4 regions of the Devosia sp. P2_G7 genome follow, and region 1 is predicted to be linked to each of the others. Evidence: predicted binding sites of a transcription regulator. Region 1 holds the regulator's gene; each other region holds the start of a gene.

Region 1 (7,390 bases):
GCCGCCCAGGCCGTCCATGGTGTAGAAATCCTCCCATGGTCCGACCGGCAGGCCGGTCGCCGGGTCGAGCGCGCAGCGGACGATCATCTGGCTGGCGTCAGTGAAGTAGGCGGTGCGGCCGTCGGGGGAAAAGCAGATCGAGTTCGGGATGCGGATGTTCTCGATGACCTTGGTGGTCTGTCCGGCGCGGTACTGATAGACGCCACCGACCCCCGCCTCGGCCTTCCGGCCCATCGTGCCGATCCAGAAGCCGCCGGTGCGGTCGACGCGGCTGTCATTGGTCCGGTTGGTCGGAACGTCCTCCTCGATCTCGGCGATCACCGTGCTCGTGTCGGAAGCAAAATCATAGCGGAGCAGGGCGCCCGACTGCACGATGCCGAGCGTGTCCTTGTCGATCACGGCGCCGGCGCTGACCGTGTCCTTGAAGGTAATGCGGTCGACGATGTGGCCGTCGGTGCCGGCGCTCAGCATGGTCTGGTTGAGGATATCGAACCAGAACAGGCGTTCGAGCAGCGGGTTCCAGAACGGGCCTTCGCCCAGCTCGCAGCGGCTATCGACGAACAGTTCGGCCTTCGAGTTCATCGTGGTCTTCCCTGATCATAGGCGGCGACGGCGGTGGTGGCGCGCGATGCCACATCGGCGGCCGACATGCCGGGCTTGAAAATGTAGGTGCCGAGCCCGAAGCCGGCGCAGCCGGCCGCGAAGTACTCGGCGAAATTGTCGGGGTTGGCGCCTCCGACGGCGTAGAGCGGGATAGCCAGCGGCAGCACCGCCTTCATCGCCTTGATGCCCTTGGGGCCAAGCACTTCGGCGGGGAAGAACTTCAGGCCCGTGGCGCCGGAGCGGATGGCGGTGAACGCGTCGGTGGGCGAGAACACACCCGGGTACGAGGTCATGCCGCGCTCGATGGTGGCGCCGATAACTGCCGGGTTGGTGTCCGGCGACACAACGAACCGGCCGCCCGCATCGGCGACCGCGTCGACATCGGCGCGGCTCAACACCGTGCCCGCACCGACCAGGGCGCGACCGTCGAAGGCCTTGGCGGCGTCTTCGATCGAGCGCAGCGCTTCGGGCGAATTGAGTGGGACCTCGATCATGGTGATGCCGGCGAGCACGAGGGCGTCGCAAACTTCGAGGGTTTCGGGAGGCGTGATGCCGCGAAGGATCGCGATGATGTGGCGGTGGTCCATGAACTTCTATGCCTGTCTTGCTGCCTTGAGTCCGGCGAGGGTGGCGTCGGTCGCATCGACGATGCGGGTCCGGGCGCCGAGCCGTTCAAAGCCCATCTGGTACAACCCGCAAAGGCCGACACTGCCGACCAGCGGAATCTCCGCCTCGCCGATCCAGTCGCGCTGGCCCCCGATCTCGGCGCCGATCAACAGGCCCGAGAGGAAACCGGCACACCATGCCGGGCTGCGGCCCGACAGCAGGGAGCCGGCGCGGACCTTGAACAGCGTCGCGGTCAAGCGCTGGGGGCGCTCGAGCCCCTGGTCGAGACCGGCAGCGAAGCCGACATCACGATCTTCGCCCTCGAGCTCACCACCGAGCGAATGGCGCAGCACCGAGTGGGTGCGCAGCAGCTCGAAGATCTCGCCGGTCATAGCGCTGGAGAAGCGCTCCAGCTTGGTGCCGGAAAGCAGCGCCCACTTGCTGTGGGTGCCCGGCATAACCGCGAGGCCGGAGAAGTTGGGGATCAGTGCCGAGAGCCCAAGCAATTGGGTTTCCTCGCCGCGCATCACGTCCTCCGCACCCAGATCGCGGAGGCAGACGCCAGGCAGGATGCGCGGGGTGTGCGGGCCGGCCATGTCGGGCGCAACGGCGCCGGCAGCGATGCGACCGAGTTCGGCGGGGGCGTCGAGATAGGGGGCCTCGATCCAGCCCTGCCGCGCGCCGGCCATGCCGCAGATCAGTACGTCCTCGACGTCATCGGCGACGCCGTTGAGCAGCGAGGTCAGCACATCCGGATATTGCTCGCGGCTGAGACGACCCATGCCGTCCGGCGACGAGCGGGAGAAGGCGATCTCACCGGCGGAATCTATTCCCCATGCCCGCAGATTGGAGGTGCCCCAATCGACGGCGACCCATTCGACCTGTCCTGCCAAAACCCTCTCCCTTGCGCCGCCAGTTTGCCGCGCATCAAGCCATGCCGCTACATCGCAATCGGGAAGGTGGTCCACTCTCCTGGTATGATCGCGAAAGCCGCTTGCAGGCGGCGCTTCAGATCCGATGCGCCACTTGCTGCCAGCGGCGCGGAACGTAACGTCTTTGCCAGCCCAGCCCTAGTGCAATTGTTGTCCGCAGCGTCCGGATTCATAAGAAAAAGGGGCCGGCTGAGGCAGCCGGCCCGGAGACCCGATTGGCGGCAGGTCAGGAGTTCAGTATTTGCGGAGCAGGCCAACCAGGCGACCCTGCACCTTCACCCGGTCGGGCGGGAAGATGCGGGTTTCGTAGGCTGGGTTGGCGGCCTCGAGCGCTACCGAGTTGCCGCGACGGCGCAGCCGCTTCAGCGTCGCCTCCTCGTCATCTACGAGGGCGACGACGATCTCACCGGTCGAAGCCGCCTCCTGTTTCTTGATGAGCACGGTGTCGCCATCGAAAATCCCGGCATCGATCATCGAATCGCCGCGCACTTCCAGGGCATAATGTTCACCCGCACCGAGCATCTCGGGCGGCACCATGATGGAATGGCTGTGGGTCTGGATGGCCTCGATCGGAGTGCCGGCGGCGATTCGGCCCATCACCGGGACGGTGACCGCGCGGTAGGCGTCGGCGTTGGCCACCTGCGCCGCGGGGCGTGCCGGCGGGGTCGCGACCCGGCCAAGATTGCCCTCGATGACGCTCGGCTCGAAGCGCGCCTTGCGGCCGCCGAGCGATGGATTCATCGAGTCCGGTAGCTTGATCACCTCGAGCGCCCGGGCTCGGTTGGGCAGGCGCCGGATGAAGCCGCGCTCCTCGAGCGCAGTGATCAGCCGGTGGATGCCCGACTTGCTGCGAAGATCGAGCGCATCCTTCATCTCGTCGAACGAGGGTGGGATGCCGGATTCTTTCATCCGCTCGTGGATGAACATCAGAAGTTCGTGTTGCTTGCGCGTCAGCATGGCGGCCCCGTGAGCAGAATCGGAACAAAGACTGAACGTATTATACGTGTTCCAGTTATGTTCTGCAATCGGACGATGAATATTGCGTTACGATGGCGCCCCTGGCGCGCCGAAAGAGAGGACGTGTGGCCGCTAAATCCTCTCGACGTCGGGGCCTTGCGTTTCGTTGACCTGCTGTCCACCAGGGCATACCGTCGAGAGATTGGCGTGTCGAACCCGCACACCCCAACCTTCTCAGCTGGAGCTGTGCTCGTTTCCACGGGCCGGTGAACTGGACTGTTTCTGAGGAGGAAAACATGTCTATGAAATCAAGCCGTTATGCCATATCCGCAATGATCCTGGGGATCTTGCTCAGCCCCACCGTGGCGGCCGAAATGACCGATGCGGAATTGGTCGCCAACGCGCTGTCGGCAGCGCCGGTGGCGGTGGGCCAGAATGCCACGGTCGTGAACTTCGATGCTCAGATGCAGATGAAGACGCTCAAGGAGGGAACGAACGGCTTTACCTGCATGCCGGACAACCTGGCTTCGCCCACCAATGATCCAATATGCGTCGATGCCGGAGGCATGGCGTGGTTGACGGCATATAGCGAGAAGAAGGACCCACCCGAGGGTGTGGTCGGTTTCGGCTACATGCTGCAGGGCGAGTCGGCGCCCGACAACATGGATCCGTTCGCGACCGCGCCGCCCGCTGGCCACGAGTGGATGGTCGACGGGCCGCACGTCATGATCTTCAACGTCGCAGACGAGATGCTGGCCGGCTATCCCAAGGAAGAGCATCCCGACCACACCCAGCCCTATGTGATGTGGCCCAACACTCCCTATGCCCACCTGATGATCCCCGTGCACTGACGACGGGATTCACTGGCGCGTGGCGGCGCATTGGTCGACGCGCGCCGCCGCCGGATTATTGCGGCTCGGCGGGTAGGGTAAGCTGCACGCTGAAACCTTTGCCAGGCTGCGATGCGACAGTCAGTTCGCCACCGAGCAGACCCGCGATCTCTTCGACTATGGACAGCCCGAGGCCAGCTCCGGGCTTGTCGCTGTTACCGCGGCTGAAGCGTTTGCGCACTGCCGCCAGCTGCTCGGCGGCGACGCCGTTGCCGGTGTCGGCTACCTGCAGCACCACCACGCCGTCCCCTGTGGTGACGCGAACCGTCGCTTCGGCGTCGGGTCCAGCATAGGCGATGGCGTTCTCGATGAGGTTGCTCAGCAGTTCACCGAGCAGCATCGGGTCGCCGCGGACCAGCGCCGGTCCTTCGCCCTCGAGGCCAAGATCGATGTCGGCGGCATGGGCGCGGACGACATAGTCGCCTGTGCGCTCCCGGGCGAGCTCGAACAGATCGACAACCTGGAACTGCAGCCGATCGGACGCAGCCTCGTCGATCCTGGCGAGGAGCAGCAGTTGCGCGAGGACGCGCTCGGCGTGCACCACCGCGGCGTCGGCGGTGCGGGCCGCCTCCCGTGCCGCGGCAGGGCTATCGGCGCGGAGCGCCAGCGCCAACTGAGTGCGGATGATGGTGAGCGGCGTGCGGAGCTGATGGCTGGCATTGCCGGTGAAATGGCGCAGGGCATCGAGAGCTGACGACAGCCGCGTCATGAACGAGTTGATCGTGTCGACCAGGCCCTGCACCTCGCGGGGAACCTCCTGTTCGATGGGGCTGAGGTCATCGAGGGCCCGCCGCGAGATGGCATCGCGGAGGCGGTAGAGCGGGGCGAGCGAGAAACCGACGGCCAGCCAGAGGATCACCGCGGCGGCGAGGATGAGCAGCGCAAGGCGAATGGCAGAGCGGAGGAGCAGGGTCTGGGTCAACTGCGTGCGGGCGATGGTGGTCTCGGCGACGGTGACCGTGAACGGGATGGCGCTGACGCCGGAGGATGCCGCGCGTCGCAGCACCGCCACGCGGATCGGCTCACCACGGAAGCTGGCGTCCGAATAGGCGATGTCGGCCGTCGCTGCATCAGAGGTCGGCAGGGTCTGATAGCCCGTGATGAAGCCCTCCGGACCGTCGACGCGGTAGAAGACCCGGTCCTGCGCCGCCGAAGTCAGCATCTCCAGGGCGACATAGGGCACGTCGACCTCGAGCGCGCCATCCTCGGTGACGATCACCCGCTCGGCGATGGCGAGGACAGAGCCGGCGAGGACGCGGTCCGAGAGCGAGGTTGCGGTGTCCTTGGCCTCGCGCCAGGTATCGACCACCGCGAGCGCGGCGACAGCCAGCAACGCGATCATCAGCCACAGCAGCAGGCGCCGGCGCAGCGAGTAGGGGCGCACCATCAGTCGGCGATCCGATCGAGGTAATAGCCGAGGCCGCGGGCGACCCGCACGGTGAGCGCATAGGGAGCGAGCCGGCGGCGCAGGCGCGAGATGTATTGTTCGACGGCGTTCTCGCTGAGGTCATCGTCGAAGGCGGCCAGCGATTCAATGATCGATTGCTTGGCGACCACCTTGCCGGCCTTGCGCAGCAGGGTCTCAAGCACGCTGAGTTCGCGCGCCGGCATGTCGAGGGTCTGCCCAAACGCCGAGAGGGTGCGCGACACGGTGTCGAGCTCGATGTTGCCGAAGGCGATGCTCGAGTTGTGCAGCCCGGCCTGCCGGCGCAGCAGCACGCGGATGCGCGCTTCCAGTTCCGACACTTCGAACGGCTTGGTCATGTAATCGTCAGCACCGAGGTCGAGGCCGCGCACCCGCTCGTCGAGGGCGCCGCGAGCGGTGAGGATCAGTACGGAGGAGGCGTTGCGACGGGCCCGCATGCGGCGCAGGACGTCGAGCCCGTCCATTTCGGGCAGGCTGAGGTCGAGCACGACGAGATCGAATGTTTCCGTCGACAGCACGGCATCGGCGGAGATGCCGTCATGAACGACATCCACCGCGTAGCCGGCGACCCGCAGGACGACGGCAAGGCCGTCGGCCAGGGTCCGGTTGTCTTCGACCACTAAGATGCGCATTATTGGCTCCCCGACCGCACGGTAGTTTGACGGCGCGGCGTTGCCCATAGCCCTTGTGGAGCGGGCAGGGGAGCGGGCATGGTCCGGAAATGCTCCGACTTCTCGCCATTCTCGTCCTCGTCGCAACGCCCACCTTCGCCCAGGAGGCGAAGGTCTATCCGGCGCTCGACGATGCGGTCGGCAACCGGACTGTCACGGTTTACTCGTCGCTCGACGAGCCGCTGGCGCGGCCGATGATCGCGGCGTTCCAGGCCGCCAACCGCGACATCGCAGTGGCCTATGAGGACCTGCAGACCGTCGACATCTACGATCGCGTGGTGGCCGAGACCGATGCCGGTGCGCCCACCGCAGATTTCGCGTTCTCCTCGTCGATGGACCTGCAGGTCAAGCTCGCGAACGACGGCTATGCGCAGGAGAGCAGCCTGCCGCTGTCTGCCACGTGGCCGCGCTGGGCCAACTGGCGCAACACGGCCTACGCGCTGACCTATGAGCCGGCGGTGTTCATCTACCACAAGCCGAGCTTTGCCGGATCGAAGCCACCTTCGACGCGGGCGGAGCTGATCCAGTACCTCAAGGCCAATGCGGACACGATCCACGGCCGGATCGGCACTTACGACATCGAGCGATCCGGCGTCGGGTTCATGTTCTTTTCGCGCGACCAGGAGCAGTATTCCGACCTCTGGACGCTTGTCGGGGCCATGGGCGCGGCCGGCGTAAAACTCTACTCGACCACCTCGGCAATCGTCGACCGCGTCGCCGATGGCCGGTTCGTCTTCGGCTACAACATCCTCGGTTCCTACGCCGCCGAGGCTGCCGCCCGGAACCCAGATCTCGGCATCATTCTCCCCGCCGACTACACCATCGTCACGTCGCGCATCGGGCTGGTGCCGAAGGCCTCGGCCAATCCCGATCTCGGCCGGCGGTACCTGGCGTTCTTCATGTCGGCCGAGGGGCAGACGATCATGGCGCAGCAGCTGCAGATCGCGGCGCTCAACCCCAATGTCACCGGCGACAACACCGCCAACGCCATGCAGCAGGCGCTAGGCAACCAGCTCCGCCCGGTGCCTGTCAGCCCCGGGCTGATGGTCTATCTCGACCAGGTGAAACGGGCCCGGCTGATCCGGCGCTGGAACGACGCACTCAGCATCCAATAGGCCGCGACAGGTTCGCGACAGCTTCGTGTGGTCTGGTCCACACTAGCCGAGGCGTAAGAGCGTCCGGCTGAGGAGTCTGGGAGGACCCCGCAGTTTTGATCAGCGTTGCCGCAACCGCGCGGCAGCCCGCGGTGTTTCATCGCGGGGCATTCCCCCCAGGTTGAGATAACGCCGGTCGGCAACGCTTCGA
Region 2 (7,390 bases), on a different contig from region 1:
GTTTGCCCGCTGAGCAGCGAGGATGGCGAATAGCAGGGCAGCGCTGCTGCCCCTTGTCCGGGTCTCCCGGCGGCGGTACAATTTCGTTAGGATCATAACTAATGGGGTTCCGTGATGAGCGCCGGGCCAAAATCCTATTTCACCTCCATTCTCAAGGAAGCGGGGATCGAGCTCGGCGGCAGCCGGCCGTTCGACGTCACGGTGCATGACGACCGATTGTGGGCCCGGGCCATCAGTCACGGCACGCTGGGGTTCGGCGAGGCCTATATGGATGGCTGGTTCGACACCGATGCGCTGGATCAGTTCATCTACAAGCTGCTCGAATACGACATCTACGCGCACCTGAAGCCGGACCTGGGGCTGGCACTGAGCTTTGTGCGTGGGAGGCTGCTCAACCTGCAGCGCGCCCGCGTCACCGAGGTTGGCGAGCGGCACTACGACATCGGCAACGATCTCTACGCGGCGATGCTCGACAAGCGGATGATCTACTCGTGCGGCTACTGGGCCGAGGCGACGACGCTGGACGCGGCGCAGGAAGCCAAGCTCGACCTGATCTGCAAGAAGGTCGGGCTGCAGCCCGGCATGAAAGTGCTGGATATCGGCTCAGGCTGGGGCGGGTTCCTGAAATTCGCGGCCGAGCGCTACGGCATCGAGGGCGTCGGCATCACCATCAGTAAAGAGCAGGCAGCCTATGCCGAGGCGACCAAGGGCGCCCTGCCGATCGAGACCCGGCTGATGGACTACATGGCGCTCGAGGGGCAGTTCGATCGGGTGATCTCGATCGGCATGTTCGAGCATGTGGGCTACAAGAACTACGACGCCTATTTCCGTAAGGTGCGGTCGCTGCTCGTGCCCGACGGGCTGTTCCTGCTGCACACCATCGGCAACAATTTCACCTCGACCCACGGCGACCCGTGGACCGAGAAATACATCTTCCCCAACGGCATACTGCCCTCGATCAAGCAGATCGCGGCCGCCAGCGAGCGGGTGTTCGTGATGGAGGACTGGCACAATTTCGGTGCCGACTACGACAGGACGCTGATGGCCTGGTGGGCCAATTTCGATGCGGCGTGGCCCAGCCTCAAGGACAAGTACGGCGACCGCTTCTGGCGGATGTGGCGGTTCTACCTGCACGTGTTCGCGGCGATGTTCCGGGCCCGCAACATCCATCTGTGGCAGCTGGTGCTGAGCCCGGACGGCATTCCGGGCGGCTACCGCCGGATCTCTTGAGGCGGCGGAATAAACTCGAATCTTGGGTGTTGTTCCTGTTAGCCGACCGGTTGCGGCGGCGAGGGGAGCATGGCCCAGGAGATCCATATGCCATTCAAATATCTGACGAAAAGCTTGACGATTCTGGCCGGCGCGACGCTCGTCGCCAGCATGCTGGCAGCCGCGCCGGTCTACGCCGTCGATGGTGGCGGTAGTGGCGGCGGCGGGAACAGCGGTGGCGGTGGTGGCGGCAGCGATGGCACCTCGGAAGTGGTGCGCGTTCCGTCGCTCGACGACGCCCGGGTGCTGATCCGCGCCAAGAAGTGGAAATCGGCGGTCAGCATGCTCAAGCAGATCGTCCGCGCCGATCCAGGCAGTGCCGAAGCCAACAACCTGCTCGGCTACTCGCTGCGCAAGACCGGCGACTACAAGAACGCCCAGGGCTTCTATCTCAAGGCGTTGAAGCTCAGCCCCGGCCACAAGGGGGCGCACGAATATCTGGGCGAGCTCTATGTCGAGGTCGGCCAGATGAAGAAGGCCCAGCAGATGCTGGCGCAACTCGAAAAGCTGTGCGGCAACAAGACCTGCGAGGAATACGAGGACCTCGCGAAATTCATCGCCGCCAAGAGCTGACGACCATGCCTCCGCCGTGACAAGGCGGAGGCCCTACCCCAGGGCCAGGTTCAATCGATAACTCAGGGCTTCGGCCAAATGCGGGCGCGCGACCTTTTCGGCGCCCGCGAGGTCTGCGAGCGTTCGCGCCACCTTCAGCACGCGGTGGTAGGCACGGGCCGAAAGGTTGAAACGTTCGGCGGCCTGCAGGAGGAGGGTCTGGCTATCCTTGTCGGGGTCGACCAGCTTTTCGATCAGTGACGGGCCGGCCGCGGCGTTGGTGAAGACGTCGGGATGGCCGGCTTCAAGATAGCGCTGGCGCTGGCGTTCACGGGCTTTCTCGACGCGCGCGGCGACGGCAGCGGAGGGTTCGGCAGTCGCCGGGCCGATCATGTCGGCGGCGGAGACGGCGGGGACGTCGATGCGCAGGTCGATGCGATCGAGGAAGGGGCCGGAGACGCGGCCCTGGTAGTCGAGCGCGCAGCGGTCGCCGCGCTTGCAGGTGTGGCCGGGCGTGCCGGCGAGCCCGCATTTGCAGGGGTTCATCGCGGCCACGAGCTGGAAGCGGGCGGGGAAACTGACATGCGCGTTGGCGCGGGCGATCACGGTCTCGCCTGCTTCAAGCGGCTGGCGCAGACTGTCGAGTACCGATGGCGAGAATTCAGGCAGCTCATCGAGAAACAGCACGCCGTTATGGGCGAGGCTCGCTTCGCCCGGACGCACCCGCAGGCCACCGCCGACCAGCGCTGCCATCGAGGCGGAATGGTGCGGGGCGCGGAACGGGCGGCGATCGGACAGGGCACCGCCGGCCAGTTCGCCAGCGATCGACTGGATCATCGACACATCAAGCAGCTCGCGCGGGTTGAGCGGCGGCAGGATCGAGGGTAGCCGGGCCGCCAGCATGGACTTGCCGGCACCGGGCGGCCCGATCATCAGCAGGTTATGGCCACCGGCCGCCGCCACTTCGAGGGCGCGGCGGGCGACTTCCTGGCCGCGGACTTCGGACAGGTCCGGGAGACCTGTTGCGTCGGTTTGCCGCCGCGGCACCGGCCGGGTGCAAAGCTGGAAGCCGCCGAGGTGGTTGACCAGCGCCAGGAGCGTCTGCGGCGCGACGATTTCCAGGTCGTCGCCTGCCCACGCCGCCTCGGGCCCCGCGCTTTCAGCACAGATGATGCCCATGTCGCGCGACAGCGCGGCGATCGCCGCAGGCAGCACCCCGGCGGTCGGCGCCAGCCGGCCATCTAGGCCGAGTTCACCCAGCGCCAGATAACCCTCCAGCGCGTCGGACGGGATGGCGCCGATGGCCGCCATCAGCCCGAGCGCGATCGGCAGGTCGTAGTGGCTGCCCTCCTTGGGGAGATCGGCCGGCGCGAGATTCACGGTAATGCGTTTGGGCGGCAGGCTGAGGCCGGAAGCATAAAGCGCGGCGCGCACCCGCTCGCCGGATTCCTTCACCGCCTTGTCAGGCAAACCGACGAGAAAGAAGTTCGGAAGCCCCGGCGCGATCTGCACCTGGACGTCAACCGGCACCGCCTCGATACCCTGAAACGCTACGGTCGCGACCCGCGTGACCATCACTACGCCCCCAACTATCCCCACGCCGAACGCTATCAGGAGAATTACGGATGGTGCAAGAACATTACGGGAACAGCACATCGGAACAACAATAACCGCCGGCGCATTCAGCTTGCCGTCGTCCTGCTCAGCACGTAGCGCCGATGCCGGATAAGCTCACCGCGGGAGCGAGACCTGGGCTCGACTGTATCCATGCCACGTTGCCGCTCCGGCTATTGTGTGCGATCGACGCCGTACCAGATCTGCCGGGCCACCCGGTTGAGCGGCGCGGTGATCCGCCATTTGGAGGTTCGGTTGACGCGCTTCGCCAGCCCGGCCATGTCTGGAACACGTCCGTGCAGGATCTTGACGCCGCCGCCGATCGCGCCCGGATAAGGCAGCCGATAATTGTAGGCCATGGGCAGCACTGCGAAGCGGATATCGGTGTGGTAGAGCGCGTGGCGGAACGGCTGCTGATCCTGCTTGAGGCCTGTCTCGGTATGCCGCGCTGACCAGAAATCGAGGAAAGCATCGGTTTCGGCATCCTTGCGCAGCGCCACCAATCCGGAATTCAGCTTGGGGAACGATATCGGGATGCCGTCATCGTCCGACACTCCGCCCCGCTGCTGCAGCTCGACGGTCCAGAAGGGCGTTACGGCCGCCGCCAGCGGGAAGCGATCGAGGATCGTGAACAACTCGGGGACCGGATCGCAGACGAAGGTGTCGGTGTCAATGAACACCGTTCGGGCGAACGGACTGTGTCGCATTGCCCACATCTTGAGCGACTTGACGTGCATGCCTGGGGGCGGCGCGATCTGGATGTCGAACAAGTGCTGCGGCATGGGCTTGTCGGCAACAATCGCCACTGCAGCCTGAGGCATCACCGCCTTGATGCTTGCCGCGGAGCGTTCGGCTTCGATGAGCCAACGGTCGCCCCTGGCGCAGTAGAGAAATCCCTGGTCGGACATGTGCACTTCCGCCGGCCTACATCTGAACGTGATTTCTGATCAGCCCCGGCGCGAAGTAGGCGACGATTTCGGCGCCGTAGATCACCAGCGCGTAGCCAGCTCCAAAAACGAACGAGCCGCTTGCCGTGAGCGGATCGAGACCCAGCGGGCGGGCACGTGACGCGATCGTCTGCCCGTTCCTGCCGATGGTACGCACCAGCCGTACGGCGCCGCCGAGCGGGCTGGCGTGCAGCCAGCCCAGCGGTCGCTTGTGCCGCCGCCAGTAGACATTGTCGTAGCCCTGGCAGACGGCACGGATGAACGCATGCCGCAGTCCTTCGGGCGCAGGGTGGCTGACAGTCGCATCGGCCGCCCGCCAGATCTGTATGCCGTCGGCCTTGAGACGGCCCGCCAGCTCGACGCATTGCCCGCGATAGCTGCCGGCGCGGCGGAAGCCGTAGCGCTCGAGGATCTCGCGCTTGAAGGCGACGTTGTTGGCGTAGAAATGTCCGGTCGGGCTGACGCCGGTGTGCTTGGGGTTGGGTTCGAAGAACCAGAAGCCCGAGAACAGGCGGTCGAGCAGCGTGTCCCTTGCAAGGTAGGTGTGGCCGCCGACCACCTGCACGTCATCCCGATCCACCGCCCCCAGCATGTGGCCGAGCCAGCCGGCATCCGGGATGACGTCGCTATCGAGGAAGACGACCGTATCGGCGGTGGCCGAGGCCGCGCCAAGGTTCTTCTGCTCGAAATAATGCAACCCGGGGGCTGCGATGTAGCGGATATCGCCGGGCCAGTTTGCCGGGTCGAGTTCTTGATCGACGGTTGAGCGCGGCACGGCGACGTCGATCTCGCCCGGATCATAGGCGACGAGCAGCTCGAACCGGGTGTTGTGCGACCGGGCGTAGTCCCTGGCTTGCTCACCGAGCCTCGACAGCATCTGGCGTGCCCGGTCGACATCGGACAGCAGCGGGTTTTCCCACTCGATCACGATTGAAGCAGTTGATGGCAATTTTGGCCCCCCGACCGATTGCCATCAGAAGCTATCAAACTGTCCGGCGCAGCGCGAGTCCCGCGTTAACCATGCTGGAATAACAAAGGGTTAGCGCAAGGTTTCGTTAAGCGCGCCATGTTGATTCAAAGGCTTCCGATCTCTGTCCGAAAGCCAGACGACCAGCATGCTTGCCGCCGCCCGCCCCGCGTTTCCGTTCGCCAAATCCCTGCTGCTGGTCGGGCTAACCCTGCTGCTTGCCGCCTGCGGGCGCTCGCCTACGCATGACTATCGCGGCATCCCCGGCGACAACGATCCGCATGACGGGGTGCGACGGGCCTGGGGCCTGCCGATCCAGGGGCTGGATGTGGCGCGCTACCAGGGCCGCGTCGATTTCAACGCGGCGCGGGGTGGCGGGGTGCACTTCGTCTACATCAAGTCGACCGAGGGCAAGGACTATATCGACCCCAATTTCTACGATAACTGGCGCGGCGCCCAGGCGGCCGGCCTGGCGCGTGGCGCCTATCATTTCATGACCTGGTGCAGCCTCGCCTCGCAGCAGGCCGCGTGGTTCAAGCGCATGGTGCCGAACGATCCGGACGCGCTGCCGCCGGTGCTCGATCTCGAGTGGAACAACCACTCGAGCTGCAAGAACAAGTTCAACCGCGAGGACGTGCTGGAGAAGGTTCGCGTAATGCTCGCCGAGATGGAGCGGCACACCGGCAAGGTGCCGATCATCTATACCGACATGAACTTCTACAGCGACATCCTCGCCGGCGAGCACTTCGATTCCTCGTTCTGGTTGCGCTCGACTGCCGCCGAACCCCACACCAAGTATGGCGACGAGCCGTGGCTGTTCTGGCAGTGGACGCAGACCGGCACGATGTCGGGCGTGCGCACCGAGGTCGACCGCAACGCGTTCTACGGCAGCGAGGGCGACTGGGTGACGTTCCTGCTCACCGGTTGCGACCCGCGTACTGTCGACCGGCTGGGCCCGCAGGGACGCTGCCAAAGCCACAAGTAACGGTGCGTGAGTGCTTGGCGGCCTTGTCAGTATTTCGCCTTGGTTCTAGCCTCACGTAGTGATTTGCCGGCGGAGTCGGCGCGAAACAATGGAAGGGGATACGCTATGGCCAAGGGTCAGCTGAAATCCAACAAGGAAGCCAAGAAGCCCAAGAAGGAAAAGCCGAAAGTGCTGGCGACGGCCGGGATGACCCCCGCCACTGCCGCTCCGGCGAAAAAGAAGTAATCGGGCTGATCGATCATTGTTCAAGGGCCGTGGCATCGCCGCGGCCCTTCGCTATTTGATCAAGGCGCCGGGGTGATGTTCCACCACTCCTCGAGCACGCCGCAGAGCAGGCCCGCTGGGCCGCCCGGCGCTGCAAAGGTGAGACGGAAGACGCCATCGACCTCGCGATGCACGCCCTTCTTCAAATCGGTGAAAGCGGCGTGCCAGTGGGCATAGGCCATCGGTCCATCCACCGCCCACAGGCTGAACGAGAATTCGATGTCACGCTGCCGCGCAACGACATCGGTGTCCCAGTAGGCGCGGATACCGGCGTGGCCGGCGAAGGGCGGCCTGAAGCGGGTCTCGTGATAGAGCCCGTCAGGCGTGAACAGTGAGACGATCAGCGCGGTGTCCTGCGTCACCCACGCCTGCTGGTAGAGTGCGAGCCAGGCAACCGCTTGCTCCGGCGTAACGCCGAGATCAGCCACCGAGCACACCGCTCTGCTTTACCCCATCCAGCAGGAACTGCACGGCGAGCGCCGCGAGCAGCACCCCGACGACGCGGCTGACCACGGCGAGGCCGGTAATGCCGAGCAGCCGCTGGATCGGGATAGCGACGAGCATCACCAGGTAGCAGAGCAGCAGGATCGCCAGTAGCGCCACGACCACGATGAACCAGGCAAGATTGAAGCCGCCGCCGGTGCCGGTGGTCAGAAGGATCACCGCGCTGATGGCGCCGGGACCGGCGAGCAGCGGCGTCGCCAGCGGGAACACCGAGATATCGGAGCGGTGCTGCGCTTCGTTTTCTTCCTCGGGTGTCGTGCCGGTGCCGCCCGAGTGGCGGGCGAACAC
Region 3 (7,390 bases), on a different contig from region 1:
CGGTCCTGCACCCGCTCGAGATCGGGGCCGGAGAGGCTCTCGTCGGCGAGGATGAGCAGGCGCGGGGCGAACAGGTTCTCGCCCTCGGCGAGATTGGCGACCACCTGGCCGCGCCAGCGGACATAGCCGTCGGTCGCCAGCACGAACTCTTCGTTCGGGGCGCCGGCGACGCGCTCGGCGCGTTTGGCGATCTCGGGGGCCACGACCTGGGCGGCCGCACCGGCCACGCCCTTGGCGTCGCCGCCTTCGGACCGGGCGAGGGTAAAGCGGAAGCCTTCGATGGAGCCGATCAGGTGACCTTCGAGGCTCACTTCGCCGCGGTCGTTAATTTCAGGCGATACCATATGCTTGTCTCTCAGGTGGCGCATCAGCACCGAAGTGCGACGATCGACAAAACGCTGCGTCAGACGCTCGTGCAGGGCGTCGCTCAAGCGGTCCTCGATGTCCCGGGTCTTTTCGCGCCAATGTGCGGGGTCTTCAAGCCAGTTCTTGCGGTTCGCGACGAAGGTCCACGTGCGGATCTGCTTGATCCGGTTGCTCAGCGTGTCGATGTCGCCTGTCACATTGTCGCAGAACCGCACCTGCTCGGCAATCCAATCGGCGTCGACACGGCCGTGCCGCATCAGGTCGGAATAGATCCGGGTGATGATTTCTCCGTGCTGCGCCGGCGAAATATCGCGGTAATCCGGGATGCCGCAGCACTCCCAGAGCAGCCGCACCGCCGCCTCGCCCTTGGCTGAGGCCCCCGCTTCGTTGCGGGCGACGAACTCCAGCGCGTGCTGGTCGGTGGCGATGGGCACGCGGGTCAGGGCCTTCAGCTTTGGCGTCTGGTCGAGGCTGGCACGCAGGTCCTCGATCGAGCGGAAATCCAGCTCGGCGTTGCGCCATTGCACCACTCGTACCGGCTCGAAATCATGGGTTTCGAGCCGCTTGACCAGTTCTTCGTCGAAATCCGGGGCATTGCCGGTCACCCCGAAGGTGCCGTTGTGCATGTGGCGGCCGGCGCGACCGGCGATCTGGCCGAACTCGGCCGGGGTCAACTGGCGGGTCTGGTGGCCGTCGAATTTGTGGTCGTCGGCGAACGCGACGTGGTGCACGTCGAGGTTGAGCCCCATGCCGATGGCGTCGGTGGCGACGAGGAAATCGACGTCGCCGTTTTGGTACATATCGACCTGGGCATTGCGGGTGCGCGGGCTGAGCGCCCCCATCACCACGGCGGCGCCTCCGCGCTCGCGCCGGATCAGCTCGGCGATGGCGTAGACCTGGGTGGCCGAGAAGGCGACGATGGCCGAGCGCTTGGGCTGGCGCGAGATCTTCTTCGAGCCGGCATAGAGCAGCTCGGAGAAGCGCGGCCGGTGGATGATCTCGGCATCGGGCAGCAGCGCGCGGATCAGCGGCGTCATGGTCGCGGCGCCGAGCAGCAGGGTTTCGCTGATGCCACGGGCATGCAGCAGGCGGTTGGTGAAGACGTGGCCGCGGTCGAAGTCGGTCGCCACCTGGATCTCGTCGATCGCGACGCATTCGACCGGCACGTCGAGCGGCATGGCCTCGACCGTGCACACCCAATAGCGCGCCTTGGCAGGCACGATCCGCTCCTCGCCGGTCACCAGCGCCACGTGCTGGGCACCGATCCTGTCGACCACCTTGTGGTAGACCTCGCGGGCCAAGAGCCGCAGCGGCAGGCCGATCATCCCCGAGCGGTGCGCCAGCATCCGCTCGATGGCGAAGAAGGTCTTGCCAGTGTTGGTGGGCCCAAGGATCGCCTTGAGCGAGGAGGCGGAAGCGGGAGTCATTGCGCCCTATTTAGGTGATCGAACGCCAACAAACGAGTGTCTCGTGGCGGAACAATATCTCCATCCGGTCGCGCGGCACGTTAACCACTGGCACGAACAGGGAACAAACCGGAAAGGAATCGGTTGCGACTCGGAAATCCGCGTTTGTTCCCCACAGCATATGGTAGGTGCGGCATGGGCTGAACCGCTAGGCGCGCGGCTTTCGTATGGCAGTGGGCGATATCCCCGGAGATCCCGTTCAGGAAGGTTGCGAAAGCGTTAATTCCGACGGTTTTCGAGGCAGAATCAGCCAAGTGTGAACGGGGCGTAAAGCCCTAGGCCGCAAAGATTTTTTGCGGTTTCACAGGTCGGAGTCCGGAATGCCGGGGTGTGTCGCGCCGATCTTGGCAAAATAGCCGTTGACCGTGCCGGAATGACACGCAGATTTTGGTAACGCCCCGTTAACCATGATTTCCGCAGCCCGGCCGGCGACCCCGCTTGGAGGCGTGCCGGCACGAGGGACCACGGTCTGTTGCCGGTGGTCCGGGGCGCGGAAATAACGAGCCGTTGGAGGCAGAATGTGGCAACGCGATTGAACGCGTGCTGAGGCAAGGGTTTAGCTGCCGTTCATCGCCGGGGAGCGGCTTTTCGCCTACTCGGTGAGTTCGGTGAGAACCACCGACAGGTCGCCGGCTTCGGTGGTTACCAGTGCGCGGTAGGGGATGTAGTAGCCCGCGGTTTTCAGTGGCGCGAACCAGATCAGGATGCGCTCGTTCTTGGCCAAGTAGGTGGTGATCTCGTTGTTGGTGTAGTGGCCGGAGATCGGGGTGTAGTGGACGCTGCACAGCACCAGCGGACCTTGGTAGCCGGTGCGCTTGGAGGTCGCGCTGTCGTCCTTCACGTATTTCAGGCTGAGGTTGAACCGCTCGACGCCGGTGAAGATCGGCATCTGGCGATTGCACAGTTGCCCGTCGAGCGCCGCGCCCTTCAGCACGAACGGCGCCAGCATGTCGTTGGCGGTGGTGAGGTGCTTCCGCTCGATCGCCACCCGGTCGATATTGTTGACGATCGGCGGGGCGACAATGAACGAGGCGACGGTGCCGCCGGCATAGGTGATGGCGGAGGTGAAATCCTCGCCGCCGGCGCGGGTCAAGAGGTCGAACTTCTGTGACCGGAGGCCCTTGTCGCCAGAGCTGCCTGTCGAGGTGGCCTTGGCGGAGCCGCTCGCCACCAGCTGCGCCAACCCGGTAATCTTGGCGTCGAGCACCAGCGAATAGGCCGAGCCGTCATCGGTGAGGTTGATACGGACATTGGCGACATGCGTGCCGCCCATCGTCACCATATACTCGGCGCGCGCCTTGATCTCGGCGGCAGCGACGGGCAGGGACAGCAGCCCCAGACCGAGGGCGGCAAATCGCAATGCTTGGCGGAAACCGGCGCTCAACACGGGAACGGACCTCTGACGGCGTCGCCAACTAAAGCGAATCAATATCGCGGCCAAAATGCCGAGGGAACGCCGGACTGGCAAGGCGTTCGGCGTTCACAAGCTTGACGAGAGGGGCCTAGTTCTCTATGGAGGCCCCGCAATCAAGAACAGACTCCAGCCCGTTGCGAGGGGAATAATCCCCCGCCGAGGGCCTTTTGACAGGATAACACTATGGCTCGCCGCTGCGAACTCACCGGTAAGGGCGTGATGACCGGAAACAAGGTGAGCCACGCGCTCAACCGTACCCGTCGCCGCTTCCTCCCCAATCTCCTCAACGTTTCGCTTCTGTCGGATACGCTCGGCCGCGCGGTCAAGCTGCGCATCTCGGCGAACGCGCTGCGCACCGTCGAGCACCGCGGGGGCCTCGATGCCTTCCTGCTGAAGGCCAACGATGCCGAGCTGTCGCCGGTGGCGCTGGCCGTCAAGAAGGAAGTGCGCGCCGCTCTCGCAACGGCGTAAGCAGCTTCCAACAGAATTTCGGCCGCGCGCTCCCCGACGGGAACGCGCGGTTTCGTTTTTCCGCCCCGGTCTGATGCCGGCCAGCGGGTTACATAGAGGTGCAGGATATGCTCGCTCGTTTCGTTGCGGCGATTGCCGCCATGGTCGTGGTCGTCACCGCGTCCAATATTCTCGTGCAATACCCGGTGCAGGCCGATCTCGGCCCGATCCATCTGGGCGACCTGCTCACCTGGGGTGCTTTCACCTACCCCTTCGCTTTCCTCGTCACGGACCTCACCAACCGGCATGACGGTCCTAACCGGGCCCGCATGGTGGTGGTGGTCGGCTTCGTCGTGGCGCTGGTGCTGTCGGTGTTCCTCGCGACGCCGCGTATCGCCATTGCTTCGGCCTCGGCGTTCCTCATCGGGCAGCTGCTCGATATCTCGGTGTTCTCGCGTTTGCGGGCCAGCCGCGCCTGGTTCCTGCCGCCGCTCGCCGCTTCGCTGTTCGGCTCGCTGCTCGATACGGCGATCTTCTTCACCATCGCCTTCGCGCCGGCGCTCGGCTTTGTCGATGGTCTGTTCGGCATGTCGGACGGCTCGCTCGGCTTCGGCGCACCATGGCTCGGCATCGGTTCCGAAGTGCCGCTATGGTTCTCGCTGGCGACCGGCGACTTCCTGGTGAAGTTCCTTGCGGCGCTGCTGCTCCTGGCGCCCTACCGGATGCTGATGGGCAAGCTGATGCCGCTGCCGCCGCTGAAAGCAGCGGCCTAGGCCGGCCAGCGGCTCAAGTGTTCGTGGACGATCCACCAGCGGTCGCCCACGCGCCGCAGCACCGTGGTGCCGCGGCCTGAGCCCGAGTCTTGCTTGCCGTCGACCGTGATCTCCCAGTTGAAGCGGTAGATGCAGGCAGCGGCGCTGTCGCCCTCGGCGATCCACTCGAGCTCGTCGAGCCAGTAGTGTTCGTTGGGTCCCATCACCTGCCACGTCGCCTCGAACGCCGCGCGGATGGCGGCGATGCCGCTATGGGTGCCGTTCGAGAACCAGAACGTGGCGTCGGGCGCAATGAGGTCGATCAGGAGATCGAAATCCTGGCGGTTGATGCGGTCTTCGTAAGCCTTGAGCACGTCCCTGGCCGACATCGCATCCTCCTCAGTCCGGCAGGCTGAACTCGAGGAGCAGGTTGCGCTCCCAATCATTGAAGTTGTTGTCTGAGACCAGAGTGATGCGGGTCGAGCCGTCCGGCGCGGCGTGGACGGCAAGCGCTTCCATGTTGTCGATGTCGCCGCCGGCGGCGTGCAGCAGTACTTCGCCCTTCATGTGGGCGCCGGCCTTCACCTCTGCCGCGGGAATGCGGACGAGCCGCATCTGGAAGGCGAGGAGGGCAACGCCGCGCTCGAGTACCAGCAGATCGCCGTTGGGCATGAAGGCGCAGTCGGTCGGGTTGGTGCCGTCGCCGGAGATATAGCTCAGCGGGCCCTTGTCGTTCTGACCCAGCAGGTAGGCCGAGTGCTGGCCGTCATCGTCGATGATGCCTTCGGTCAAGAGCAGGGTCGAACCGGCGATCGGCGAGGTGTCCGGGGCGATGCAGACCGCCTCCAGCGTCTCGTTGGTGCGGGTATCGCTCAGCCACTTGGGGATGGTCACTTCGCGGGCGGCGCCCTGCGGGATGCCGTCGACCAGGGTGAAATCGGCGACGCGCGTGAGATTCTCGAAGCCGACGCGCACGGCGCTCGGCTTGCCCTCGCGGTTGATCACCGCCAGCGCCTCGGCGTCGCGCGTATAGGCGCGGGGCAGCTCGGTGCCCTTGGAGTTCTGGATCGGCTCGACCTTGACGCCGATCAGCCCCATCGGCCGCGCCGCCTCGTCATAGAGCAGTTGGCCGGAAACGAAGTTGCCGCGGTCGGACACCATCACCAGCCGCCCGTCGGGGCCGGTGACGCCGAGACCGGAAAGACCGCCGAAGGTGTCGGTCTGGCTCTGCATCTCGATGCCGCCGCGCCAGATAACGCCTTGCACGCGCTGGCCGATGCCGGCCCCCATAAAGGTCGAGAGCGGCACCGAGGTGACGGTCTCCTCGTCGGCGCGGGCGCCCAGCCCGGCCGCTGCCAGCAGTGCGGCGCCTGCGCTTGCGATCAGCAGTGCCGCTCCGGCGAGACGCGAGGCACGCCGTGAGCTGGTCATCCGTATCGGCTCTTGCGGAAGGCCCCGGGCGGTTCTTCGTCGAACAGCGAGGCGAGCTCGTCGGTCAGGGCTCCTGCCAGCTCCTCGGCGTCAAGCAGCGTGACGGCGCGGCGATAGTAGCGAGTGACATCGTGGCCGATACCGACCGCCACCAGCTGCACGGCGGAGCGGGTCTCGATGTCTTCGATCACCTGGCGCAAGTGGGCCTCGAGATAGTTGCCGGCGTTGACGCTCTGGGTCGAATCATCGACCGGCGCACCGTCCGAGATCACCATCAGGATGCGGCGATTTTCGGTCCGCCCGAGCAGGCGCTTATGCGCCCACTGCAGCGCTTCGCCGTCGATGTTCTCCTTCAGGAGCCCCTCGCGCATCATCAGGCCGAGATTGCGCCGCGCGTGCCGCCAGGGCTCGTCGGCCGCCTTGTAGATGATGTGGCGGATGTCGTTGACGCGGCCGGGATTGGGCGGGCGCCCGGCCTCGAGCCAGGCCTCACGCGACTTGCCGCCCTTCCAGGCGCGGGTGGTGAAGCCGAGGATCTCGACCTTCACGCCGCAACGCTCGAGCGTGCGGGCGAGGATGTCGCCGCAGATCGCCGCGATGGTGATCGGGCGGCCGCGCATTGAGCCGGAATTGTCGAGCAGGAGCGTCACCACGGTGTCGCGGAAATCGGTGTCGCGCTCAACCTTGAAGCTCAGCGCCTGCAGCGGGTCGGTGACCACGCGGGTGAGGCGCGCCGTATCGAGCAGGCCTTCCTCGAGGTCGAACTCCCAGCTGCGGTTCTGTTGCGCCATCAGCCGCCGCTGCAGCTTGTTGGCAAGCCGCGCCACGGCGCCGGCGAGGTTCTCGAGCTGCTTGTCGAGCAGGGCACGCAGCTGATCCAGCTCCTCCGGCGGGCAGAGGTCCTGGGCCCGGACGATCTCGTCGAACTTCTGGGTGAAGATCTTGTAGTTGAAGACGTTCTGGAACTCTTTGGCGTTGGCGCCGGGCGGCGGCGGATTGGGCTGATCCTCGCCCGATTCCGAGCTGTCGTCCTCGTCGGTCTCGGAGAAATCCATCTCCGCGCCTTCGACTTCGCCTTCCTGCTCCGACTGCCCGGGGGTCTGGTCCTCGTCGGCCTCGGCGTCCTCGCTCTCCCCCTCACCCTGCTCGGGGTTCTTCTCGTCGTCCTGGCCGCGCTCGGGCTCCTGGTCGTCGCCCTGTTCCGAATCGTCACTCTCGCCGTCGTCGAGATCGCTGTCGGGCACGAGGCTCAAATCGCGCAGCAGCTGCCGGGTGGCGCGACTGAACAGGTCCTGGTCCTCGAAGCGGGTGAGGAGCGTGGTCAGCGAGTTGCCAGCGCGCTCCTCGATTTCCTTCTTCCACAGCTGGACGATGGCATTGCCCGAGGGTGGAACCGTGACGCCGGCGACGCGCTCGCGCAGGATCAGCCCCAGCGCCTCGGCCAGCGGAGCGTCGGCCTTGTCGCTGACTTCGGCGAAGTTCTGCCGGAACAGCCGGTCTTCCAGCATCTC
Region 4 (7,390 bases), on a different contig from region 1:
CGAGCCTGAGGATCAGCGATTCCCCGAACCGGGCCTGCAGTGCCCGCCGATCCCGGTCATAGAGCTGCCCGATGGTCTTGAGCCCCATCTGGTTGAGTCCCGAGACCTGCGCCTCTTCGAGCCGCAAGCCGACGATTGGCAGGGTGGCGAGCGCCGCTTCGGTCTCACCCTTGGGAATGACGCTGCCGGGTGAGAAATGCGCCAAGGCCCAGGCCGCCCCAACCGTATCGGCGATGGCGCCAGAGACGGTGAAACCCAGGGTGCGCAGCCGGTTGACCAGCACTTCCAGCATTTTTGCCTCGCCGCCAAACAGGTGGGCGACCCCGGTGATGTCGAGGACCAGGTCACCGTAGGGCGCCGCCGCCGAGTGAACGGCGACAATCGGGCTGGCGTTGGAGTGCCAATCGGCAAAATCGGCGAAGACCTGCTCGATATAGGCCCGGTCGATCTCGCGGACTTCGAGTTCCGGCACCAGCGCGCGAGCGTCCGACAGGTTCTGTCCGGATGTCAGGTTTGCCTTCGCCGCCGCGGCATCCACCGCGGCGAGACGCATGGCGCCCTTCTGCTTCTCCCACAGGGCCAGCGGGCGGGTCGAGCGGGCGAGCGCCGGATCAGCCCGCCTGAGACAGTCGGTCGCCCAGCGTGGTAACGACAGGGCGAGATGGCGGCGCCGTTCGGTGAACAGCAGCTCCGGTGCGGCGTTCGGGTTCGACTGAAACGAAACCATTTTCTGTCCAGTCCACAAGCATGTTCTTGCCTTCGGCTCGTTGCGTCTTGTCGCCGAGCCGGCCTTTTTCGATCTCGATCTGGAAGCGGGGCGGGCCGGGTGCGCGCGGATCGAACGCCACCTCACCGCTCATTGCCGGCGAAACCCGCCAGCGCAGTTTTGCTGCGCTCGCCTCGCGTCCCCGGCCGTAGCGGATGAGGAACGCCGAGGTGCCGGCCGCAGCTGCACGGAGGCTCAATCGGCGCGACACGGTGAAATCGAGTGCCTTGGGGTGACTTGCGAGATCGGCGATGACCCCGGCGACCGCACGGCAGGCAATTGCTTCCTCCATTGCCCAGAGCAGCTCGGTTACGCTCTCGATCCGGCCGATCACCAACCGCGCCGGATCGATGCCGAACTGCTGGAGCCCCGCGCCATAAGGCAGCCCCAGCTCCTGGCCTTCACCTACCAGCTGCAGGTAGAGGATCGCCTGCCGTTCGGTGGTCAGCAGCTGCCGGGCGAGCCCGAAGGCGAAGCCCAGCGCGGCGCCGCTCTGGCGCTGCTCGTCGGCAAACACCTCGTGCAGCAGTCCATTGGGTGCGACGAGCAGCTCCAGCGGATCGGCAAGCTCCGGCTCGTCATTGGCAGCCTTTCCCAGCCCCTCCGCCACCATCGCTGCGCCTTTCGCCAGCAGCGGGCGCTTTTCCAGGGCGGCGATTTTCAGTCGTAGGGCGTCGAGATCGTGGCGTGCGAGGCCCGGCATCTGAGCCTCCCTGTTGTCAGTAATTAGAACAAATAGGGAACACCAGAGTCCGGTCGAGAGTCAAGCAGAAGAGTCAGCACACGCCGTGCTCACATCCTCGCGCTGCGGCACGCGGGCACTTTCGCGATTGGGCGGGAGTGCCTATCTTCCGTCGACCCACCCAAGGACTCCTCCCATGTTCGATGCGCTGCGCTCCATCTTCCAGAGACCCGATGCCACTGTGCTCAGCATGGAGCCGAAGCTGGCGGTGGCGGCGTTGCTGGTGCATCTGGCGGCGATCGACGGCAGTGTCAGCGAGGCCGAGCGGCAGGCGCTCGAGGGCACGCTGATGGATTATTACGGGCTCGGCGAGGACGAGGTGCGCAAGCTGATCGTCGAGGCGACCAAGCGGGACCAGGAATCGGTGGATTTCTACCGCTTCACTTCGGCGCTGAGTTCACTGGACGATAGCGAGAAGATCGAGATCATCCGGATGATGTGGCAGGTGGTGTTCGCCGACAAGCGCAACCACGAGCTCGAGGACAACATGGTATGGCGCATCGCCGAGCTGATCGGGGTGTCGTCGCGCGACCGCACGGTGCTGCGCAACCAGATGGCGCGGGCTTGAACCAGCTCAAAGGACGTTGCCGCTTTCGCGGGAATGACCCGGTGGTTGTCGGTTAGCTGAGGACCGGCGAGGCACTCAGGATGGGCCTCGGCCTTTGCCGGGCAGACGCGTTGGTGCGGGGCGCCTAGCGCTTCCAGGCTTCGAACTTGCCGACATATTCGGGCTCGCTCTTCTCGCAGTCGAAATCCTTTGCCTTCTCGTCGGCGGTTTTGCGGGCGAGGGCGTTGGCGTCGGGGTTGGCGAGGGCGTCGATATAGGCGATGTGGCAGGTGGCGCCGGGGGTGACTTTGGTGACGACCAGCACCTGGCCCTCGGGTTTGCCCTCTTCACCCTGGGTGAAGAAGCGGAGGATGGTGGCGAAGGGCTTGAAGTAGCCTTCGGCGTTGGAGACGCGCCACTCGATCTTGTCGCCCAGGTGGTTGAATGGGTTGAGGGTCTGCTCGGCAGCCTTCTCGGTGGTGGAGGTGAGGCCGTAGGAGACGAACATCCGCAGGTCGCCTTCGGTGACCATGACCGGGATGCCCTTGAGGCCGAGGCAAGCCCACATGGTGCCGAAGTCATCGGACTCGATCACCGTGCAATCGACGTTGAGGTTGAGGTCGGTGTAGCTCGATTCGATCTGCTGGGCGCTGGCCGAGCCGGCCCAACCGATGCAAGCGACATAAAGCGCACTGGCGAAAATGCGTCCGATCACGGCAATACCTCCTCAATACGTCTTGAACACCGCTGGGCTTCGCATGCCACCCGCGCATTCGTATGCCTTGCAATCATGGCCCCGGATAGGCCACAACCCGCCGAAATAGACCTAAGGCAGACCCAATGAACATCGACGCGATCCCGATCGGCAAGAATCCCCCCGACGACCTCAACGTGATCATCGAGGTGCCGCTGGGCGGCGAGCCGATCAAGTACGAGATCGACAAGGCCTCGGGGGCGCTGTTCGTCGACCGGTTCCTCTATACGCCGATGCGCTATCCGGGGAATTACGGCTTCGTGCCGCATACGCTTTGCGGCGACGGCGATCCGCTCGACGTGATCGTGATGAACTCGCGGCCGCTGGTGCCGGGTGCGGTGGTGCGCTGCCGGCCGTTCGGCATCCTGTTCATGGAAGACGATGGCGGCACCGACGAGAAGATCCTCGCCGTGCCGGTGTCGAAGCTGACCAAGATGTATGACGGGATCAACGACATCACCGACATGCAGCCGATCCAGCTGGAGCGGGTGAAGCACTTTTTCACCCACTACAAGGATCTCGAGCCCGGCAAGTGGGCCAAGATCGAAAAGCTCGGCGGCGTCGACGATGCGCGGCGGGTGATTCTCGAATCGATCGAGCGGGCCAAGGCGGCGAAGTAGTGCCGGCGGGTGCGCTGGTAGGCCCGATTGGGCCGCCCCTTGAAACTGTGAAACCGGGTTCACATATATCGGTCAACGGTTGGATCGGGGCGCTGTCCCTCCCGGCGACATGATCCCAGCCTACGAAAGGCGCTCCCCTAACGGGTTGAGCGCCTTTCTCTTTTTCAGCGTGTCGAAGGGTGAGCGATGAGCGGACGGATCGTCATTCTCAACGGGGTGCCGAGGGCGGGGAAATCCTCGATCGCGCGGGCGGTGATGGCGCTGGTGCCGGGGCGGTGGGTGAACCTCGGCGTCGATGCGATGAACGAGGCGCTGCCCAAGGACATGCTGCCTGGGATCGGCTTGCGGCCGGGCGGGGAGCGGGCGGAGCTGGAGCCGACGGTGGTGCGGCTCTATGCCGAGCTATACGACGAGATCGCGGAGCGGGCACTGGCTGGTGGCGATGTGGTGGTCGATGTCGGGCACCATGACGGCTACTCGCGGCCGCTTGGCATACTGGCCGCATCGGCGCGGCGGCTTGCTGGGCTGCCGGTGCTGTTCGTCGGGGTGCGCTGTCCGATCGAGGTGATCATGGCGCGGCGGAATGCCAATCCGCAGCACGGGTTCGGCCTCTATGTAGCGGGCGAAGGCGTGCCGGAGGCGGTGCGGCGCTGGCAGGGTGCGGTGCATGTGCCGGGGATCTACGATCTTGAGGTCGATACCGGGGTGATGACGCCGGAGCAGTGTGCGGCGGCGATCGCCTCGGCACTGCTGGCGCCGCCGCGGCCGAGTGCCTTCGAGCGGCTCGCCACACTCTAGCGTCAGTGCGGTCAACCACCAGCCAAAGCGACTACGGGTAACCCGCATGCGGGACGTCGACGCGGGCGCTGAAGACGCGGCCGGTGGGCTTGGCGACATCGACAGTGCCCGTCCATTCATTGGCGACCATGTAGAGCGTCCGGCCATCGGGGCCACCGAGCATGACGGCAAAGCACATGCGGTCGAGCTCGAACTTCTCGACGATCTCGCCACCATCGCGGACGCGCAGCACGGTGGGTCCGGTCGAGGTCCAGATGGCGCCTTCGGCATCGGCGCAGATGCCGTCATTGCCGTACTCGCCGACATTGGCCCATAGCCTGCGATTGCTGAGGCTGCCGTCCTCGGCGATGTCGAAGGCGCTGAGGTTGCCGTTGAACGACTCGGCGCAGACCAACGTCCTGCCGTCGGCGAGAATGGCCATACCGTTGGGGAAGGCGAGACCTTCGGCCACCTTGCGACTGGTGCCGTCGGGCGAGACCAGCGCGATGAAGCCGGGGCGGAATTCGCCGTCGGGGAAGTCGAAATCGACATTGTTGACGTAGATGTGGCCGCTGGGGTGCACGGTAATTTCGTTGCAGCCGCGGTCCGACAGGCTCGACAGGTCGGCGAAACGCGTGAAGCTGCCGTCGGGCTGCCGCACCTTCAGATCGTTATCTGCGGCGTGGACCAGCAGCATCCGCCCATCGGACAGCCAGTCGAAAGAAAAGGGCAACGAGGCGACCTCCGCCTCGACGGTTGACCGGCCTTCGCTGTCGATGGTGTAGAGTTTCTGGCCGACCCAGTCGGCGAACCAGAGCTTGCCATCATGCCAGCGCGGGCACTCGCCGAGCAGGATGCCATCCATCAGCTGGGTTATCTCAGTCATCGTCGCACTCCCTCATCGCTCTCAGGACAGTGTCGGGCGACGCGCGGCCATTTCGACAGGGGCGGGAAAGAAATCGGGCGCCGGAGGGGTGTCCGGCGCCCGAAGGGATTAGTGATTCACGTGAAGCAGGAGCGGCTTAGTGGCCGCCCATGCCCGCCATTTCGGGGTTCGCCGGCGGCTTCTTGACGAAGAAGGCCGCAACGATGGCGAACGTCGAGATGACGGCGCCGCAGAGGAACCCGGTGCGGATGCCGGCGGCGAGCGCGGTCACCGGCTCGGTGCCGGCGGCCGTCAGCGCGGCGGTCTGGATGGTCATCAGTGCCACGAACAGGGCGACGCCCGCCGCACCCGCGACCTGCTGGACCGAGCCGAGAATGGCCGAGCCATGCGAATAGAGCTGCATGGGGAGCGAGCTCAGCGACGCGGTGAACAGCGGTGTGAACATGATGGCGAGGCCGATGCAGAGCGTGATGTGGCCGGCGAGGATCACCCAGATCGAGGTGTTCTGATCGACCAGCGTGAGGCCCCAGAGCACGGCGCTGACAAGGATCGAGCCGGGAACCAGTAGGCGTGTCGTGCCCCACTTGTCGTAGAGCCGGCCGACCACCGGGCCGAGCAGACCCATCGTCAAGCTGCCTGGCAGCAGCATCATGCCGATCTGCAGCGGATCGAGCTTGATGACGTTCTGCAGGAACAGCGGCAGGAGGATGATGACGCCGAACAGCGCCATCATGGCGATGGCCATCATCACCACCGACAACGTGTAGTTGCGGATGGCGAAGGCGCGGAGATCGAGCAGCGCCTTATCCTGCAGGCTGAGCTGGCGCCACACGAACAGCACCATGGTGACGAGACCGACGCCGAGCGGAATCCACGGCGACATGCTGCCCTCGCCAGTGGCAGCCGACGCCTCGCCGAAGCTCGAGAGGCCATAGACGATGCCGCCGAATGCCAGCGCCGAAAGGACCACCGAGATGAAATCGAGCGGGGTCGAACGCGGGGTCGAGACGTTCTTCATCCGCCACGCGCCCAGTGCCAGGGCGGCGAGCGCGATCGGCAGCACCAGGATGAACATGAAGCGCCACTCGAAGTGAGTGAGGATGAAGCCGCCGATGGTCGGGCCGATGGCCGGAGCCACCGACATGACGATCGAGATGTTGCCCATGGTCTTGCCGCGGGATTCGGGAGGCACCAGCGTCATCACCGTGGTCATCAGCAGCGGCATCATGATGGCGGTGCCGGTTGCCTGGATGACGCGGCCGAAGACCAGGAGCTCAAGGCCGGGCGAGAGGGCGCAGATCAGCGTACCGGCCGAGAAGATTGACATGGCGAGCATGTAGATCGGCCGGGTGTTGATGCGCTGCAGCAGGAAGCCGGTGATGGGAATCACCACCGCCATCGTGAGGAGGAACGCGGCGGTGAGCCACTGGGCGGCGCTGGCGGTGACGCCGAGATCGGTCATCAGCGGCTGGATGGCGACGCTCATGATGGTCTCGTTGAGGAACACCACGAAGGTGGAGACGAGCAGCAGCGCGATCACCAGCCGGTTGCGGGCGGCGGTGGAGGAATCAATCGGAGCCGAGGCGGGCGCGAACCCGGCGGCATCGGACGGGACATCGGTGATGGTGTCGGAGGTCATTTGCGGCCTGCCTTGCGAGAAAATGAATCAAAGTAGGGGACGGTAGATGGCACAGATGGGGCGGCTGGAGCCAGCCGCCAAGGCGCATAACGCGGATGCATTGGGGCGGCAATTACTGGTGCGGTCATGAGGAAATCTCCTTGGCTTTCACCAGATCGACGAGTGACGTGCGGTGGAATCGACAGCGGCCGTATCGAAATCAGTTAAGCGGTGACTTAAGCGTTGTTGGAGCGAGAGTCAACGCAAGACGTCCGTGGGAACCGATGATCCGCTCGCACTGCGGCTGTCCTAACGCAGGGTGGGGGTCTTGAAGCAAGCCCCTTGTGCGCTACATATCAATAACGGAGGGGGGCAGTGCCCACCTCCTTTTTGCTGTCTGCCGGACGCGGCAGCCCACCTCCAAATCCCTCCAGAAGCCCACCGACCCGTATGGATGTGCTCCGTTACGAGCGCGTCGCAGTGGCGTGAAAGCCTGATACAGTTCCGCCCGCAGGGTGGGACCGGTGGGTAGCGTCAACTTCTGGAGATTGCACATGCATTATAAGGAAGAGAAATTTGAAGGTCGGGGCGGACTGAGCATTTTCTATCGCTCGTGGCGTCCGGATAATGCAGCGCGGGCGATTGTGGTCATCGTCCCCGGGTTCAACTCGCATGGTGGC

The links. The regulator LexA, encoded in region 1, represses DNA repair genes until DNA is damaged. The targets are predictions, from matches to a motif close to TGTTCNNNNTGTGTTCNG.
Region 2: the regulator LexA is predicted to act here: its motif matches at 3,454-3,471, upstream of AC1DWU_RS19675 (YifB family Mg chelatase-like AAA ATPase).
Region 3: the regulator LexA is predicted to act here: its motif matches at 1,882-1,899, upstream of AC1DWU_RS00220 (helicase-related protein).
Region 4: the regulator LexA is predicted to act here: its motif matches at 1,494-1,511, upstream of AC1DWU_RS03055 (ImuA family protein).

What each region holds. Positions count from the first base shown of each region.
Region 1 is NZ_JBFUFI010000003.1:312,627-320,016, reverse strand. Features, by position in the region: gene AC1DWU_RS07760 (SMP-30/gluconolactonase/LRE family protein) at 1-582, opposite strand, end outside; gene AC1DWU_RS07755 (2-dehydro-3-deoxy-6-phosphogalactonate aldolase) at 579-1,190, opposite strand; gene AC1DWU_RS07750 (2-dehydro-3-deoxygalactonokinase) at 1,197-2,102, opposite strand; gene lexA (transcriptional repressor LexA) at 2,376-3,098, opposite strand; gene AC1DWU_RS07740 (hypothetical protein) at 3,395-3,949, shown strand; gene AC1DWU_RS07735 (sensor histidine kinase) at 4,005-5,375, opposite strand; gene AC1DWU_RS07730 (response regulator) at 5,375-6,046, opposite strand; gene AC1DWU_RS07725 (ABC transporter substrate-binding protein) at 6,136-7,200, shown strand.
Region 2 is NZ_JBFUFI010000013.1:144,093-151,482, forward strand. Features, by position in the region: gene AC1DWU_RS19660 (phosphotriesterase family protein) at 1-13, shown strand, start outside; gene cfa (cyclopropane fatty acyl phospholipid synthase) at 115-1,230, shown strand; gene AC1DWU_RS19670 (tetratricopeptide repeat protein) at 1,318-1,842, shown strand; gene AC1DWU_RS19675 (YifB family Mg chelatase-like AAA ATPase) at 1,876-3,396, opposite strand; gene AC1DWU_RS19680 (glycosyltransferase family protein) at 3,609-4,343, opposite strand; gene AC1DWU_RS19685 (glycosyltransferase) at 4,360-5,331, opposite strand; gene AC1DWU_RS19690 (GH25 family lysozyme) at 5,498-6,334, shown strand; gene AC1DWU_RS19695 (nuclear transport factor 2 family protein) at 6,619-7,026, opposite strand; gene AC1DWU_RS19700 (MarC family protein) at 7,019-7,390, opposite strand, start outside.
Region 3 is NZ_JBFUFI010000001.1:30,122-37,511, reverse strand. Features, by position in the region: gene AC1DWU_RS00220 (helicase-related protein) at 1-1,793, opposite strand, end outside; gene AC1DWU_RS00215 (DUF3108 domain-containing protein) at 2,425-3,216, opposite strand; gene rpmB (50S ribosomal protein L28) at 3,430-3,717, shown strand; gene AC1DWU_RS00205 (queuosine precursor transporter) at 3,825-4,469, shown strand; gene AC1DWU_RS00200 (YybH family protein) at 4,466-4,837, opposite strand; gene AC1DWU_RS00195 (esterase-like activity of phytase family protein) at 4,848-5,879, opposite strand; gene cobT (cobaltochelatase subunit CobT) at 5,876-7,390, opposite strand, start outside.
Region 4 is NZ_JBFUFI010000001.1:584,063-591,452, reverse strand. Features, by position in the region: gene AC1DWU_RS03060 (Y-family DNA polymerase) at 1-727, opposite strand, end outside; gene AC1DWU_RS03055 (ImuA family protein) at 612-1,469, opposite strand; gene AC1DWU_RS03050 (tellurite resistance TerB family protein) at 1,645-2,076, shown strand; gene AC1DWU_RS03045 (hypothetical protein) at 2,201-2,770, opposite strand; gene ppa (inorganic diphosphatase) at 2,896-3,429, shown strand; gene AC1DWU_RS03035 (chloramphenicol phosphotransferase CPT family protein) at 3,616-4,227, shown strand; gene AC1DWU_RS03030 (SMP-30/gluconolactonase/LRE family protein) at 4,259-5,092, opposite strand; gene AC1DWU_RS03025 (MDR family MFS transporter) at 5,229-6,731, opposite strand; gene AC1DWU_RS03020 (lysophospholipase) at 7,265-7,390, shown strand, end outside.